Linked DNA regions of Rhodopseudomonas palustris. The protein of the gene in region 2 interacts with the protein of the main gene of each other region in a pairwise test. Links are inferred from orthologs where the notes say so. Each region holds a gene or a part of one and is shown on either strand. Other genes may lie near its edges.

Evidence for each region.
Region 1: the proteins of HZF03_RS02530 (region 2) and grxD interact in binary tests that used the Escherichia coli proteins (3 or more experiments, as listed by UniProt). The link is inferred for Rhodopseudomonas palustris from one-to-one orthologs.

What each region holds. Positions count from the first base shown.
Region 1 is NZ_CP058907.1:1,693,017-1,701,313, reverse strand. What follows is about bases 2,215-5,022. They hold grxD (Grx4 family monothiol glutaredoxin), read right to left. Parts: upstream 3,878-5,022; coding sequence 3,551-3,877; downstream 2,215-3,550. Other genes in these bases: egtB (ergothioneine biosynthesis protein EgtB), read left to right, coding at 4,162-5,022; HZF03_RS07870 (O-acetyl-ADP-ribose deacetylase), read right to left, coding at 3,012-3,554; HZF03_RS07875 (serine hydrolase domain-containing protein), read right to left, coding at 2,215-2,952. In the rest of the region: mdlC (benzoylformate decarboxylase), read left to right, coding at 33-1,661; more of HZF03_RS07875, read right to left, coding at 1,672-2,214; more of egtB, read left to right, coding at 5,023-5,421; egtD (L-histidine N(alpha)-methyltransferase), read left to right, coding at 5,467-6,447; HZF03_RS07850 (fatty acid desaturase), read left to right, coding at 6,804-7,877; HZF03_RS07845 (hypothetical protein), read right to left, coding at 7,933-8,297. UniProt on the Escherichia coli protein: Monothiol glutaredoxin involved in the biogenesis of iron-sulfur clusters.
Region 2 is NZ_CP058907.1:537,978-546,408, reverse strand. What follows is about bases 2-2,943. They hold HZF03_RS02530 (BolA family protein), read right to left. Parts: upstream 1,637-2,943; coding sequence 1,367-1,636; downstream 2-1,366. Other genes in these bases: HZF03_RS02520 (DedA family protein), read right to left, coding at 2,466-2,943; HZF03_RS02525 (J domain-containing protein), read left to right, coding at 1,757-2,401; HZF03_RS02535 (HlyC/CorC family transporter), read left to right, coding at 2-1,349. Also shown: more of HZF03_RS02535, read left to right, coding at 1-1; more of HZF03_RS02520, read right to left, coding at 2,944-3,083; cobaltochelatase subunit CobS, read left to right, coding at 3,363-4,358; cobaltochelatase subunit CobT, read left to right, coding at 4,498-6,402; HZF03_RS02505 (esterase-like activity of phytase family protein), read left to right, coding at 6,427-7,575; HZF03_RS02500 (PAS domain S-box protein), read right to left, coding at 7,599-8,431. UniProt on the Escherichia coli protein: Transcriptional regulator that plays an important role in general stress response. Has many effects on cell morphology, cell growth and cell division. Acts by regulating the transcription of many genes, including dacA (PBP-5), dacC (PBP-6), ampC and mreB.

The DNA.
Region 1 (8,297 bases), 1.2 Mb from region 2 along the record:
ACACCGGCGTCCGCCGCCCGAGGAAATCGCCTTTGCCCGCGAAGAAGTCCAAGCAGCCGAACGCTGCTGTCACGACCGTTAAATCCGCCACGCTCGACCTGCTGCGCGCCTTCAAGATCGACAAGGTGTTCGGCAATCCCGGCTCGACCGAGCTTCCGTTCCTCAGCGACTGGCCGGACGATATCGACTACGTGCTGGCGCTGCAGGAAGCTTCGGCGGTGGCGATGGCGGATGGCTACGCGCAGGCGACGCGCAACGCCGGCTTCGTCAATCTGCATTCGGCCGCCGGCGTCGGCAATGCGCTCGGCAACATCTACAGCGCGTTCAAGAACCAGACGCCGCTGGTAATCACCGCCGGGCAGCAAGCCCGCAGCCTGCTGCCGCTGCAGGCATTCCTGGGCGCCGAGCGCGCCTCCGAGTTTCCACGGCCTTATGTGAAGTACAGCGTCGAGCCGGCGCGCGCCGAGGACGTGCCCGCCGCGATCGCCCGTGCCTACTACGTCGCGATGCAGCCGCCGTGCGGGCCGACCTTCGTGTCGGTACCGATCGACGATTGGGTGCGGCCGGCGGCGCCGGTGCCGCCGCGCACGATCACCCGCGAGATCGGCCCGGACCGCACAGCGATGCAGGCGGTCGCCGACGCGCTGGCCAAAGCCAAGAAGCCGGCGCTGGTGGTCGGGCCCGCGGTCGATCGCGCCGCCGCGGTCGGTCCGATGGTGCAGCTCGCTGAGCGGGCCAAGGCGCCGGTGTGGGTCTCGCCCTTTTCGGCGCGCTGCAGTTTCCCTGAACGGCATCCGCTGTTCGCCGGCTTCCTGCCCGCCTCGCCGGGACAACTCTCCGAAACGCTCGGCGCCTACGACGTGATCGTGGTGATCGGCTCGCCGGTGTTCACCTTTCATGTCGAAGGCCACGCCGCGATCTTCGACGGAAGCTCGCAGCTGTTCCAGATCACCGACGATGCCGAAGCCGCATCCGTGACGCCGCTCGGCACCAGCATCATCGCGACGATGACCCCTGCCCTGACGCTGCTGCTGGAGTTGCTGCCGGAAACCAAGCGTGCCGCACCGCCGGCCCGCGCGGTGCCACCAGCACCCCGGCCAGCCGAGCCGATGCCGGTGGAGTATCTGCTGCACACCCTCCGCGCCGCGATGCCGGAGAGCGCCATGTTGGTCGAGGAAGCGCCGTCGCATCGCCCGGCGATGCAGAAATACATGCCGATGCCGGGCCAGGACAGTTTCGCCACGATGGCGAGCGGCGGCTTGGGCTGGTCGCTGCCGGCCTCGGTCGGTTTCGCGCTGGCGCATCCGAACCGCCGCACCGTCTGCCTGATCGGCGACGGCTCGGCGATGTACTCGATCCAGGCGCTGTGGACGGCCGCGCAGCGCAAGCTGCCGCTGACCGTGGTGGTGCTGAATAACGGCGGCTACGGCGCGATGCGCTCGTTCAGCCAGGTGATGCAGGTGCGGAACGTGCCCGGTCTGGAGCTGCCCGGGATCGACTTCACCACTCTGGCGCAATCGCTCGGCTGCGATGCGGTGCGGGTGACGCGCAGCGAGGAGCTGGCGCCGGCGCTGACGCGCGCCCTTGCAGGGGACGGCGTCAGCCTGGTCGAGGCGATGCTCGATACGTCGGTGCCGATGCTCTACGCGCGCAACGGCTGACGCTGCGTCATCAGTTGTCCAGCGCCTCGTAAACCAGCTTCTTCAGCTCGCGCTGGATCGGCTGGCGATGCGACGGGGTCTGCTCCATCAGCACGAAGAACATGTCGAGCTTCGGATCGACCACGAAGTAGCAGCCCGAGGCGCCGTCCCACTTCAGTTCGCCGAGCGAGCCGGGCGGCGGCGGCTTGGCGTTGCCGGCGTCGGTGCGGACGCCGAGGCCGTAGCCGTAGCCAAAGCCGTCACCCGGGAAATAGAAGTAGTCGCGCTCGACGCCGGAGTTCGGAGCGATGTGGTCGGTGGTCATGTCCTTGAACACGGCTTCGCTGAGATAGCGCTTGCCGTCGAGCTCGCCCTTGTTGTGGAGCATGCGGACGAAGCGGATCACGTCAGACGGCGTCGAAGTCAGGCCGCCGCCGCCGGATTCCCACTTCTTGACGATGTCCGGCCGGCTCGGTCGCCCGACCCGGAAATCGGCGTCGTTCGGCATCGGCTGCGCCATCCGCGCCTTCTGTTCATCGGTGACCAGATAATAGCGGGTGTCCTTCATCCCGAGCGGATCGAACAGCCGCTCCTTCTGGTATTCGTAGAACGACTTGCCGGAGGCGACCTCGATCACCCGGCCGAGCACCTCGTAGGAATTGCCGTAGTCCCACAGCGTGCCGGGCTGCTCCTGCAGCGGCAACTTGGCGATCCGCTCAGCGAACTCGGCATTGCTCGGATCGCCATCATAGATCTTGGCCGCCGCGATGGTCTTGCGCACCAAGCTGTCGCCATAGAAACCGTAGGTGATGCCCGAGGTGTGCAGCAACAGATCGCTGACCAGGATCGGCCGCTTCGGCGCGACGAAATCGAGATACTTCTCGCCGTCCTCGCGCTTCTTCTCGACACCGACCTTGGTGTCGGCGAACGCCGGGATGTATTTCGAGACCGGATCGTCGAGCTTGATCTTGCCGTCGTCGACCAGCGTCATCACCGCGAACGCCGTGAACGGCTTGGTCAGCGACGCCAACCGGAAGATGGTGTCGTCGGTCATCGGCTCTTTGGTGGCGACGTCGCGAACGCCGAAGTACTTGTGATAGACCGGCTTGCCGTGGCGCTCGATATACACAATCGCACCGGGGATTTTGCCCTCGGCGATGATCTTGTTGAAGAACTCGTCGATCCGTTCGAGCTTCTTGTCGGAGAACTGCACGCTCGGCGGCAGGTCGAAGGTGGTCTCGGCGATCGCCGGGCTCGCGGCCATTGCGGCCAGCGCTCCTGCCATCAACCATCGCGTAGCGCGACGCAGCATTCTCGTATCCTCCTGAGTTCTTTTTCGTAGATGTGATGGTAGCGGCGCTTGGAACGGTTTCAAGGGGCCGCATCCGCAAGCGCGGCCCGGTGCAACTCGGCACTCGCGGGCGAGAAGCAACAGAACACCGCTCGGGTGACCGAAGTGGCGGAGCGCAGCGCATCGAGGGTGGTTCGAACCGCAATCGGCGCCGCGCGTTCAGGCGGGAAACCGTAAACACCGGTCGAGATCGCCGAGAACGCGATCGAGGTCAGCGCATGCTCGTTCGCGAGCTGCAGGGCGCGGGCATAGCAGGAGGCGAGCGCGGCGTCTTCGCCATGGCCGCCGCCGTGCCAAATCGGGCCGACGGCGTGGATCACATGGCGCGCGGGCAAACGGTAGCCGCGGGTAATCTTAGCATCGCCGGTTTCGCAGCCGCCCAGCGTTTCACACTCGGCGAGCAGCTCAGGACCGGCTGCACGATGGATCGCGCCATCGACGCCGCCGCCGCCAAGCAAAGACGAATTGGCGGCGTTGACGATCGCGTCGACGGCCAGCGTGGTGATGTCGGCGACGACGACCTCGCAAGTCGCCGCGCCGATCTGGCGGGAGAAGGGGCTCAGGCGGCGGCCTTGATGCCCTTGTCGGTGAACAGCTTCTGCAGTTCGCCGGCCTGGAACATTTCGCGCACGATGTCGCAGCCGCCGACGAATTCGCCCTTCACGTACAGCTGCGGAATGGTCGGCCAGTTCGAATAGACCTTGATACCGTCGCGCAGCTCGGCGTTCTCGAGCACGTTGTGGCCCTTATACGGAACGCCGATGTGATCGAGGATCTGCACCACCTGACCGGAGAAGCCACACTGCGGAAACTGCGGCGTGCCCTTCATGAACAGCACGACGTCGTTGGCCTTCACTTCGTTGTCGATGAATTGCTCGATGCTCATGGCGAATCCTTTTGCGGCGCGGCCAGCTGACCACCAGCGGCCGGGTCGAACGGTCATATATGTATCCTGAAACCTCCGGATAGCCCAAGTCAAAACCGATTGAGCCCGGCTGTCGCGTTGACTTCGCTGCCCTTTTTCGGCGCCCCCGTACCGAGTCCGAGGACCGGCCCCACGGTGGGTAAAATCCTCGCCGGTACGCCGCCGACCTTACATCCGGGTCGCCAGCCCCTATTTGATCCTCTGGAACTCATTCCCAACAGCAGCGTTTTTCCACCAAACCGGAGATGCTCGTGACGATTTTGTCCTCCGCCGCAAGCGCTGCAGTCGAATCTTCCACATCGTCCGTCTCCGCCCGCGATTTGGCCGCCCAGCTCGCCACCGCCTATCGGGCGGTGCGCGACGAGACCGAGCGCCGCGCGGCGCCGCTGTCGCCGGAAGATCAGGTGGTGCAGTCGATGCCGGACGCCAGCCCGGCGAAGTGGCACCGCGCCCACACCACCTGGTTCTTCGAGCAGTTCCTGCTCGGCCCGCATTGTCCGGGCTATCAGGTGTTCGACCCGGACTACGCTTTCCTGTTCAATTCCTATTACGTCTCGGCCGGGCCACGGCACACTCGCGCCGCGCGCGGCCTGCTCACCCGCCCCGGCGTCGCCGAGATTGCGGCCTATCGCCGCCACGTCGATGAAGCGATGCTGAACTGGTTCGCCGCCGCCGATGCTGCGAAGCTCGGGGAGGTCGCGCCGCTGATCGAGGTCGGGCTCAATCACGAGCAGCAGCACCAGGAATTGCTGCTCACCGATATCCTCCATGCCTTTGCGCAAAATCCGATCCCGCCGGCTTACGATCCGGCGTGGCGGCTGCCGACAACGGACCATCACGGTGAGGACTGGGTGACGCTGCCGGAGGGCATCCACCCGATCGGTCATGCCGGCGACAGCTTTCATTTCGACAACGAAAAACCGGTGCACCGCGCGCTGGTGGGACCGGTCAGGCTGGCCCGGCACCTCGTCACCAATGCCGAGTGGCTGCAGTTCATGGCCGAGGGCGGCTATCGCACCGCCACGCTGTGGCTGATGGACGGCTTCGCCTGCGCCGAACGTGAAGGCTGGGAGGCGCCCGGCCACTGGCGGCAGGTGGACGGCGAATGGAAGATCATGACGCTCGGCGGCCTGCAGAGCATCGATCCCGACGCCCCCGTCTGCCACGTCAGCTACTACGAAGCCGACGCCTTCGCCCGCTGGGCCGACAAGCATCTGCCGACCGAAATGGAATGGGAGGTCGCGGCGCGCGCCGGTCAGCTTCCCGATGCCTTTGGCGCCGTCTGGCAATGGACCCGCAGCGCCTATGCGCCCTACCCCGGCTACAAGGCGATCGACGGCGCGCTCGGCGAATACAACGGCAAGTTCATGGTCAATCAGCTGGTGCTGCGCGGCTCGTCCTGCGCAACGCCTGAAGGCCACAGCCGCGTCACCTATCGCAATTTCTTCTATCCGCATCACCGCTGGCAGTTCACCGGACTGCGGCTCGCCGATTACGGCGCCTGATTTGAACATCTAAACGCGCCACGCGCGCGGCCCGGAGGATCGCCTATGAACGTGCACGTCGCTGTGCAGACGCAAGCGCATCGGCTCGATTCCAACACGGCTGCGTTTGCGCGCGATGTATTGGATGGGCTGACGAAGCCGCAGAAGGAGCTGTCGCCGAAGTACTTCTACGACGACACCGGCTCGGAACTGTTCGTCGAGATCACCCGCCTGCCGGAATACTATCCGACCCGCACCGAGCTCGGCATTTTGCGGGACCGCGCCGCCGAGATCGCGGCACTCATTCCACCAGACGCGGCGATCGTCGAATTCGGCGCAGGCGCCACCACCAAGATCCGCCTGTTGCTCGCGGCCCACCAGGTCGCGGCCTATGTGCCGGTGGATATTTCGGGCGACTTCATCATCATGCAGGCCGAAGCGCTTCAGCGGGATTTCCCGCAGCTCGCGGTGCATCCCCTCGCCGCCGATTTCACCAAGCCGTTCGCGCTGCCGCCTGCGGTACGCGACCTGCCCAAGGTCGGGTTCTTCCCGGGATCGACGATCGGCAACTTCGAACCGCAGGAGGCGCGTCGATTTCTGGAGAGCGCCCGCGATATTCTCGGCCGCGGCGCCCGGATGATCATCGGCGTCGACCTGGAGAAGGACGAAAATGTCCTGGTGCCGGCCTATGACGATGCCGCCGGCGTGACCGCCAAATTCAACCTCAACCTGCTGATCCGGATCAACCGCGAGCTCGGCGCGGATTTCGATCTGTCCGCGTTTGCGCACCGAGCAATCTACAACCGCGATCAGCACCGGATTGAAATGCACTTGGTCAGCTTGCGCGACCAGAGCGTGCATCTGTTCGGCGAACGCATCGGCTTCCGCGCCGGCGAGAGCATTCACACCGAGAACAGCTACAAATACAGCCTGGAGCGGTTTCGCGCGCTGGCGCAGCAGGCCGGCTGGACTCCGGCGCGGTGCTGGACCGATGCGGACGCAATGTTCTCAGTACATGCGATCGAGACCAACGGTTCTCGGGTGTAACTCGCGGCAAGGCCGCGCACGACCCGAGAATGGATTTGAAGGCCGACAGGTTGCGGTCGATCTGACCGCCCCCATATTGAGTTAGTAACTCGTCTTTGACGCACGGGATGCGGGCGCGCAGTTGCGCCCGTTGGTGGACGGCGGCCACACTGGCCGATCTGTATTGACCGTGAGGGCCTACCCAGTCGTCAGGCTCATGCATCGTCGGCGACATCACTGGTGGTCGGGCGGCCGAACGAGATCGGCACACCCCGGTATCGACTGCAATCGCCATTCTCGTTCACATCCAGTCACGGTGGCGCACGCACGCGCACCTTGTCCCCTTTCATCACGTGCGATCGCAGGACCTCTTCGCCATGCCCTCGAACATGCCCCATGACGCAGAGGCCCCGGCCTCAGACGCGCGGCTTTGGACTCGCATTCTGGCCGAATACGGCACGCCAAGCCGGTCGCGCAGCATCGCCGAGCTGACGATCACCGCCTTGCCGCTGGTGGCGCTGTGGAGTGCGGCCTGGTTCGTGTACTCGATGGGACACGCCTGGGCGTCGTTGCTGATCGCTATTCCGGCGGCCGGGTTTCTGCTCCGCCTGTTCATGATCCAGCACGACTGCGGCCACGGCGCCTTCTTCAGCAAGCGACAAGCGAACGATTGGGTTGGCCGGGTGATCGGCGTGATCACGTTGACGCCCTACGATTGCTGGCGTCGCCAGCATGCCACGCATCACGCCACCACCGGCAATCTCGATCGTCGCGGCGTCGGCGATCTCGATACGCTGACCGTGCGGGAATATAGCGAACTGAGTTGGTGGGGCCGTTTGAAATATCGTCTCTACCGCAACCCGCTGGTGATGTTCGGCCTCGGACCGGCCTACGTGTTTCTGCTGCAACAGCGACTTCCGGTCGGACTGATGCGCGATGGCTGGCGGCCTTGGGTAAGTGCGATGGCCACCAATGCGGCAATCGCCGGCATCGTGGTGACGCTCACCTGGTTCATCGGCATCAAGGCATTCCTGCTGGTGCATCTGCCGATCATGCTGCTAGCCGCGACCGCCGGGGTGTGGCTGTTCTACGTTCAGCATCAGTTCGAGACCACGACGTGGGAGCACAACGAGCGCTGGAGCCTGCATCAAGCCGCGCTATATGGCAGCTCGTATTACGATCTGCCGGCACCGCTGAGCTGGTTCACGGCCAATATCGGGATGCACCACGTGCACCATCTGGCGAGCCGCATTCCGTATTATCGCCTGCCGCGCGTGCTGCACGATCACCCCGAACTTCGCGCCATCGGCCGCGTCACGTTGTGGCAGAGCTTCCGTTGCATCCCGCTGGCCTTGTGGGACGAGGCCCAGCGACGTCTGGTGTCGTTCCGCGACGTCCGCGCCCAAAAGCGGCAGCAAGCAACCGTGGGTCTCGCAACGCGGCAGCTGTAGAAGGTCTACGAGTAAACAGCAGCGCGTCGCGCGCCGCGACGCAGGTGCGTCGGGCTCAGGCGTGCTCGGTCGCCGCAAGACGCGTGGAGCGCCGGTCGCGCGCCTCGCTCGCGCATTTGGCGGCGTGGACCTCACGATTGATCACCTGCAGGTTCGGCAGGCCCCAATAGCCGAGCAGCTCAGGCCATGTGCGATCGCGGTGCTGCTGCCAGACTTGGAACAGCGGCACGAGGTGATCGACTTCCGCAGTCCGCAGCAGCCGCCGGTTGGTCTCGCGGCAGCGACGGCCTTGCAGGCGCCGCAGCAGCTTGGTCTGGCCGCTCGGCGCATTCCAAAATTGCCAGGCGGTCACGCAGGCACTGTGCCAGGTCGCATTCTTGTTGATGCCGGCGTCCCATAGATCGGTGTGCCAGCCGAACC
Region 2 (8,431 bases):
TGAGCAACGTTCTGATCGCGGTCCTGCTGCTGATCGCCAACGCCTTCTACGTCGCGGCGGAGTTCGCGCTGGTACGCAGCCGCGGCTTCCGCATCAAGGCAATGGTCGAGAAGCAGCGGTTCGGCGCCGAACTGGTGCAGCACATCCTCGGCAACGTCGAAGCGTATCTGGCCTGCTGCCAACTCGGCATCACCATGGCGTCGCTCGGACTCGGCTGGGTCGGCGAGCCGACTGTCTCGGCGCTGCTCGCGCCGGTGCTGCAGCCGATGGGCCTGTCGGAATCGGCACAGCACTTCATCGCGTTTCTCGGCGGCTTCCTGTTCTTCTCGTCGCTGCACATCGTGATCGGCGAACAGGTGCCGAAAACGCTGGCGATCCGCCAGCCGGAGCCGGTGTCGCAGTGGATCGCCTATCCGCTGCACATCTCGTTCATCCTGCTGTATCCGCTGAATTGGCTGCTGAACCAGGCCTCGCGCGGTGTGTTGAAGCTGCTCGGCGTCGAAGAAAACTCCGAGCACGAGATCCTCACCGACGTCGAAATCGAAGGGCTGGTCGGCGAATCCGCCGAGCACGGCAAGATCGAAAGCGGCGAGGCGGAGTACATCCAAAACGTGTTCCGGTTCGGCGAACTGGTGGTGTCGGATGTGATGGTGCACCGGACCGCGATGGTCACCGTCAATGCCGACCAGCCCAGCGAACAATTGGTGAAAGAAGTTCTGGCGACTGAGTACACCCGCGTGCCGCTGTGGCGCGACAAGCCGGAGAACATCGTCGGCGTGCTGCACGCCAAGGATTTGCTGCGCGCGCTACGCGCTGCTGACGGCGACGCGTCCAAACTCGACATCGGCAAGATCGCGCTGCAGCCGTGGTTCGTTCCGGAGATGCGTCCGGTGTCGGAACAGCTCAAAGCGTTCCGCACCCGCAAGACTCACTTCGCGCTGGTGGTCGACGAGTACGGCGAAGTCGAAGGCATGGTGACGCTCGAGGACATCCTTGAGGAAATCGTCGGCGACATCTCCGACGAGCACGACGTGGTGGTCGCCGGCGTTCGGACTCAGCCCGACGGTTCGGTGGTGGTCGACGGCTCGGTGCCGATCCGCGATCTCAACCGCGCAATGGACTGGAACCTGCCCGACGAGGAAGCCACCACAGTGGCGGGCCTGGTGATTCACGAGGCGCGCTCGATTCCGGACCGCGGCCAGAACTTCACCTTCCACGGCTTCCGCTTCCGCGTTCTGCGCCGCGAGCGCAACCGCATCACCGCGCTGCGGATCTCGCCGGTGCCGCGCGACGGCGAGGCTGATCTGATCGAAAAGAAGAGCCGAAAGACGCGGGCCGGATCCGTCTAAGAAGACCCAGGCTGCACTCAGGCCTCGCCCGGCGCCTTGGCCTTGATCGCCAGCGCGTGAACGCCGCCCTTCAGTTCCGGCGCCAGCAGGTCGTTCACCATGCGATGACGATCGACCCGGCTCTTGCCCGCGAAGGCAGCCGACACGATATTCACCCGAAAATGGGTTTCGCTGCGGCCGGAATGACCGGCATGACCTTCATGTAGGTTGGACTCGTCGATGACCGCGAGGCTTTCCGGCGTGAAAGCTTCGCGCAACTTCTGCGTGATAGTGTCCTGCGTGCCCATGCGCTGATGCCCACCGTTCGGCCGTTATTCCGTCAAACCTGTCTGCGACGCAATCAACCCGGGGGCTGCTTGGAATGTCAAGACTTGAAGCCCGAAGCGTTGCGTAGTCAAAGTCCGTCCATGCCAATCGACTCATCCAAATTCTTCGACAAGATCCGCGTCAAGCCGCGAGCCGCCGAAGCGGCGCGCGAGGCCGTGCGCGAGCAGGTGCGGATGTGCGACGCCCCGGGCTGCACCAGCCGCGCCGCACACCGCGCGCCCAAGGGCCGCGGGTACGAGAAGGATTACTGGCACTTCTGTCTCAATCACGTCCGTGAATTCAACCAGGGTTATAACTTCTTCGAAGGGATGAATCCGGATGACGTCGCCCGCTATCAGAAGGACGCGCTGACAGGTCATCGCCCGACCTGGAAGATGGGGCAGAACGGCGCCAAAAGCCGCGCCCGCAGCCCCGAGGATCTCGAAGGCGCCGCCGATCCGTTCAACGTCTTCAACGAATTCACCGGCAGCCGCCGGCGGCGTCGCGGGCCCGATCCGGCCGACGAGGCGCGCGCCGAGCCACGCAAGGTGTTCAACGCCGAACGCAAGGCGCTGCAGGTGATGGGCCTCGACAGCGACGCCACGCTCGAAGTGGTCAAGGCCAAGTACAAGGCGCTGGTGAAGCAGCATCACCCCGACGCCAACGGCGGCGACCGCTCGACCGAAGACCGCCTGATCGAGATCATCAAGGCGTACAACTATCTGAAGACGGTGGTGCGGAGCTGACCGCTCTGGGCGGCACCTGCCGGTCGCTGGCGTATAACGCTTGCGTCGTTGACCTTGATTGAAGCTAGGCCGGCGTGCCCCTCCAACGCCGATACGCCCATAGCCCCAGCAGCAGCGTTCCGGCGACGCCGGCCAGCACCGGCAGCCAGTGGTGCAGCGTCGCGTGGTTACGCTCCAGCGCGGTGGCCGCGACCACGCCAGGCAGCACGTGGGCCGGGGCCCACAGCAGGATCGCAGGCACATCGACGGCGAAGAACCGCTGCGGCGTCATCTGCAGTGCGCCCGCTGTGACCGGCACGAAGGCGCGGATCGGCGGCACGAACCGGCCGAACAACACCGCCCAGGTGCCGTAGCGCACGAAGAACGCTTCGGCCTGCGCCACAACGTCCGGATAGTTCGACAGCGGCCAGGCACTTAAAATGCTGCGCTGCGCGCGATGGCCGACCCAATACGCCGCACCATCGCCGATCAGCGCGCCGGCGATCGCCGAGGCGAGAACCCCAGCCAGACTCAATTCGCCACCGGGAATCAGAGCGCTCAGCGCCAGGATGACGGTCGATCCCGGCACCAGCGATCCCACCACCGGCACGGCTTCGAGCAGCGCCGCCATAAACAGCGCCAGATAGGCGAGGCCGGAATGCGACGCGGCGAAATGGACCAGCGAGTCGAGCAGTGAACTCAAGGCCGTGCAGGCTCCTCATCGGGATTGGTCGGCAATTGCGACAGCTTACGACTTCCGCCCTGCCGAAAAGTTGCACGCCGATTCGGCATCGCCCACCGAATCCGCAACACAGCCTTCACAAAACCGCGTCATGCTCCTATCTCAATGAAAGATCGACGGAACTTTGATCGCGCGGCGGGCTTCTGCGGATCGCGGCTCTCTGCTAGGTTCAATTCCGCACTCAACCGCATCCACCAACGAAGATCGGGTTTCGGGCGCGTCCGGGACCACGGAGGATTGATGACCGCCGCTACGACCACCGCTCCGGAGATCACTGGCTTACCCGACATGAAGGTGTCGGTCCGGCAGGTCTTCGGCATCGACAGCGACCTTGAAGTTCCGGCCTATTCCGAGGTCGACCCCCATGTGCCGGATGTTGATCCGGATTACCGTTTCGATCGCGCCACCACCCTCGCGATTCTGGCAGGCTTCGCCAAGAACCGGCGCGTGATGGTGACCGGCTTCCACGGCACCGGCAAGTCGACGCACATCGAGCAGGTCGCGGCGCGACTCAACTGGCCGTGTGTGCGCGTCAACCTCGACAGCCACATCAGCCGTATCGATCTGGTCGGCAAGGACGCCATCGTGGTCCGCGAGGGCAAGCAGGTCACCGAATTCCGCGACGGCATTCTGCCCTGGGCGCTCCAACACAACGTTGCGCTGGTGTTCGACGAATACGATGCCGGCCGCCCGGACGTGATGTTCGTGATCCAGCGTGTGCTGGAAGTCTCCGGCCGGCTGACGCTGCTCGACCAGAACAAGGTCATCAAGCCGCATCCGGCATTCCGGCTGTTCGCTACCGCCAACACCATCGGCCTCGGCGACACGTCGGGCCTGTATCACGGCACGCAGCAGATCAACCAGGGCCAGATGGACCGCTGGTCGATCGTCACCACACTGAACTATCTGCCGCACGACGAGGAAGTCGAGATCATCCTCGCCAAGGCCAAGCACTATCGCAATGCCGAAGGGCGCGACATCGTCAACAAGATGGTCCGGCTCGCGGACCTGACGCGCAACGCCTTCGCCAACGGCGATCTGTCGACCGTGATGAGCCCGCGCACGGTGATCACCTGGTCGGAAAACGCCGATATCTTCGGCGACATCGGCTTCGCGTTCCGCGTCACCTTCCTCAACAAATGCGACGAGCTGGAGCGCCCGCTGGTGGCGGAGTTCTATCAGCGCTGCTTCAATGCAGAGTTGCCGGAGAGCTCGGTCAACATCGCGATGAGCTGACGATCGTTTCACCTCTCCCCGCGCGCGGGGAGAGGTCGGCAACCGAAGCGAGCCGGGTGAGGGGCCTCTTCGCGCGACGGACGCATAACCCCCTCACCGCGACCCTCTCCTCGCTGGCGGGAAGAGGGAGAAGGCGGCGATGAGCACCACGACCAACAGCAAACTCCGCACCGGATCGAAGGAAGCGCCGACCGAGCCTTTCAAGCGCGCCGTGACCTCGTGCCTGCGCGCCATCGCCAAGGCGCCGGAGCTGGAGGTTACTTTCGCAGCCGAGCGCCCCGGCCTCGCGCCCGGCAAGGCCCGGCTCCCCGAGCCGGCGCGCAAGATGAGCAAGCGCGACGCCGCGATTGTGCGCGGTCACGCCGACTCGATCGCGCTGAAGCTCGCCTGTCACGACCCGAAAGTGCATCGCAAGCTGATGCCGGGTAATCCGCAGGCCCGCGGCGTGTTCGAAGCGGTCGAGCAGGCGCGCGTCGAAGCGCTCGGCGCGCGGCGGATGGCGGGCGTCGCCAAGAACCTCACGGCGATGCTCGACGATCATTTCCATCGCGGCAAGTTCGACGAGATCACCGACCGCGCGGATGCGCCGCTGTCGGATGCGCTGGCTATGCTGGTGCGCGAGCGGCTGACGGGTCTCGCGCCGCCCACGGCGGCCAAGAAACTGGTCGACCTGTGGCGGCCGGTGCTCGAAGACAAGCTCGGTCCGCGGCTCGATCAGCTCGAACACTTCGCCGACAACCAGGCCAAGTTCGGTGACGTGATCCACGACATGCTCGACGCACTCGAGCTTGGCGATGATCGCGACACCGAGACCGACGAAGACGAGAACCAGGACGATAAGCAGGAAGGCGAGAACGATCAGTCCGGTGCCGAGGGCGAGCCGCAGGGCGAAGCCGCGCAGGAGATGAGCGCCGAGCAGGCCGAAGCGACCAGCGACGAGGTCAGCGACAGCCAGATGGAAAGCGCCCAGGCGTCGACCTCCGACGCCTTCGACGATTCCGAACTCGGCGAGGACGAAACGCCGGGCGAAGCCACCCGTCCGCACAATCGCGGCGCCAACGAGCCGCGCGGGCCGGAGTATCACGCCTTCGCGCCGAAGTTCGACGAGATCGTCGCCGCCGAAGATTTGTGCGACCACGACGAGCTGGAACGGCTGCGCAGCTATCTGGACAAGCAGTTGGCGCATCTGCAGGGGATCGTCGCCCGCCTCGCCAACCGGCTGCAGCGCCGGCTGATGGCGCAGCAGAACCGCGCCTGGGACTTCGACCTCGAAGAAGGCATTCTCGATCCGGCGCGCCTGTCGCGCGTGGTGATCGATCCGTTCCATCCGCTGTCGTTCATGAGCGAGAAGGAAGCGACCTTCCGCGACACCGTAGTGACGCTGCTGCTCGACAATTCCGGTTCGATGCGCGGCCGCCCGATCACGGTGGCGGCGACCTGCGCCGACATTCTGGCGCGGACGCTGGAGCGTTGCGGCGTCAAGGTCGAGATCCTCGGCTTCACCACGCGCGCCTGGAAGGGCGGACAATCGCGCGAGGCCTGGCTCGCCGCCGGCAAGCCGGCCAATCCAGGCCGGCTCAACGATCTGCGACACATCATCTACAAGTCGGCGGACGCGCCGTGGCGCCGAGCTCGCAAGAATCTCGGATTGATGATGCGCGAGGGTCTGCTCAAGGAGAACATCGACGGCGAGGCGCTGGACTGGGCGCATAAGCGCCTGCTCGGCCGCCCCGAGCAGCGCAAGATCCTGATGATGATCTCGGACGGCGCCCCGGTCGACGACTCGACGCTGTCGGTCAATCCCGGCAACTACCTCGAACGGCACCTGCGCCACATCATCGAGGAGATCGAGACCCGCTCGCCGGTGGAGCTGATCGCGATCGGCATCGGCCACGACGTGACGCGCTACTATCGCCGCGCCGTGACCATCGTCGACGCCGAAGAGCTCGGCGGCGCCATCACCGAGAAGCTCGCCGAGCTGTTCAGCGAAACCGCCACCCCGGCCGCGACGCCGGGCCCGCGACGCCGCCGTCTGCATTCGTGAGCGCTCTTGGGCTGAGATGAGCCGATGAACGCTCCGCGGGGCGAGGCTGGGAAGCAGAGCGACCACACGGCGACAGACGACGGTTGCGCGGCTGCTGCCGCACAGGACTTCGCCACGACGACGCGTCGCCATTTGCTTGCGAGCGGCCTGTCGCTTGGCGGCGCCGCCACCTTGGCCGGTTTCGTGCCGACCCTGGCGTTGGCGCAGACCAAGCCTGTCGAAGCCGACGAGCTGACACCGCCGGCGCCGCGTTCGATCGAGGTGCGGGCTCGCCAGATTGACCATTTCGATCTGCGCGATCGGGCCCATCGCCAGTTCGGTGCGCTACAGTTTCGCAGCGGCCTGATCCTCACATCCGGCTTCCGCGGCTTCGGCGGGCTATCCGCGCTGCGGCTCGATCCCCGCGGCGAGCGGTTCGTCGCGATCAGCGACAAGGCCACCTGGTTCACCGGCCGCATCGTCTATGACGGAACGGCGCTGAGCGGTCTTGCCGACGTCGAAGCAGCGCCGTTGCTCGGCCCCGACGGCATGCCGCTGCGCTCACGTAAGTGGTACGATAGCGAGTCGCTCGCTTTCGACGGCGGCACGGCCTATGTGGGCTTCGAGCGCGTCAACCAGATCGTCAAATTCGACTACGGGCGCGACGGCATCCGCGCGCGTGGCCAGCCGATCGCGGTGCCCCCGGCGCTGCGCAAGCTACCGAACAACAAGGGCATCGAATCGCTGGTGATGGTGCCGAAGCCGCACCCGCTGGCCGGCACGCTGATCGCGCTGTCCGAGCGCGGCCTCGATGCCGAGCGCAACACCATCGGCTTCCTGATTGGCGGCAAGTCTCCCGGGCAGTTCTCGGTCCGCCGCACTGAGAACTACGACATTGCCGACGCCGCGCTGCTGCCTGGCGGGGAGCTGTTGATCCTGGAGCGCAAGTTCTCCTGGTTCGAGGGCGTGCACATCCGCATCCGGCGGATTGCGCTGAGCACGATCGTTCCGGGCGCGACCGTGGACGGCCCGTCGATCTTCGAGGCCGACCTCGGCAACGAGATCGACAACATGGAAGGGCTGGACGTCCATATCGACGCCGGCGGCGCGATCGTGCTGACGATGGTGTCGGACGACAATTTCTCGATGCTGCAGCGAACCCTGCTGCTGCAATTCACGCTGGAAGCCGACTAACCCGCCGATCTTTACTTCGCGGTTCAGGCCGGCCGTGCCGCTGCGGCCCTGCTCGGCTTGGCCGGCTCGGCGGCGGTGGTGGTGGTGGTGGTGGTGGTGGTCGATCGCGCCGCCTCGACCTCCTGGCTGGCCGCAAGTGCCCGGCGGATCATCCGGGCCAGATCGCTGCGCCGATACGGCTTCGACAGCAGGAGGACATCGGAATCAATCCGGTCATTGTGGATCAGCGCGTTCTCCGAATAGCCGCTGGTGTAAAGCACCCTGAGCCCCGGCCGACGCTTGATCATCTCGGCCGCGAGCTGCACGCCGTTCATCGGGCCCGGCATCACGACATCCGTGAACAACAGGTCGAATGCGGTGTCGCTCTCGCCGATCGACAGGGCTGCGGCGGCGTTGCCCACCGACAGCGTGGTGTAGCCGAGGCTCTTGAGCTGAGCGTTGACGTAGCTGCGCACCATGGCGTCGTCTTCGACCACCAGGATCGTCTCGGTGCCACCGACCGCGTTCTGCTCGATGGCCGGCGCGACCTCGGCGTCGACCTGGATCTGGGCTCGCGGCAGATACAGCCGGAACGTCGTGCCCTGCCCCTCCTCGCTGTCCAGCGTGATGTGGCCGCCGGACTGCTTGATGAAGCCGTACACCATGCTGAGGCCGAGCCCGGTGCCCTTTCCGACTTCCTTGGTGGTGAAGAACGGATCGAACACCTTGCTGCGGATCGTCTCCGGAATGCCGCAACCGGAATCGGTGATCGCAATCATCACGTAATCGCCAGGCGCCAGATCGCCGAACCGCTTGCCGAGATCCGGATCCACCACGACGTTGCTGGTCTCGATCGTGAGTTTGCCACCCTTCGGCA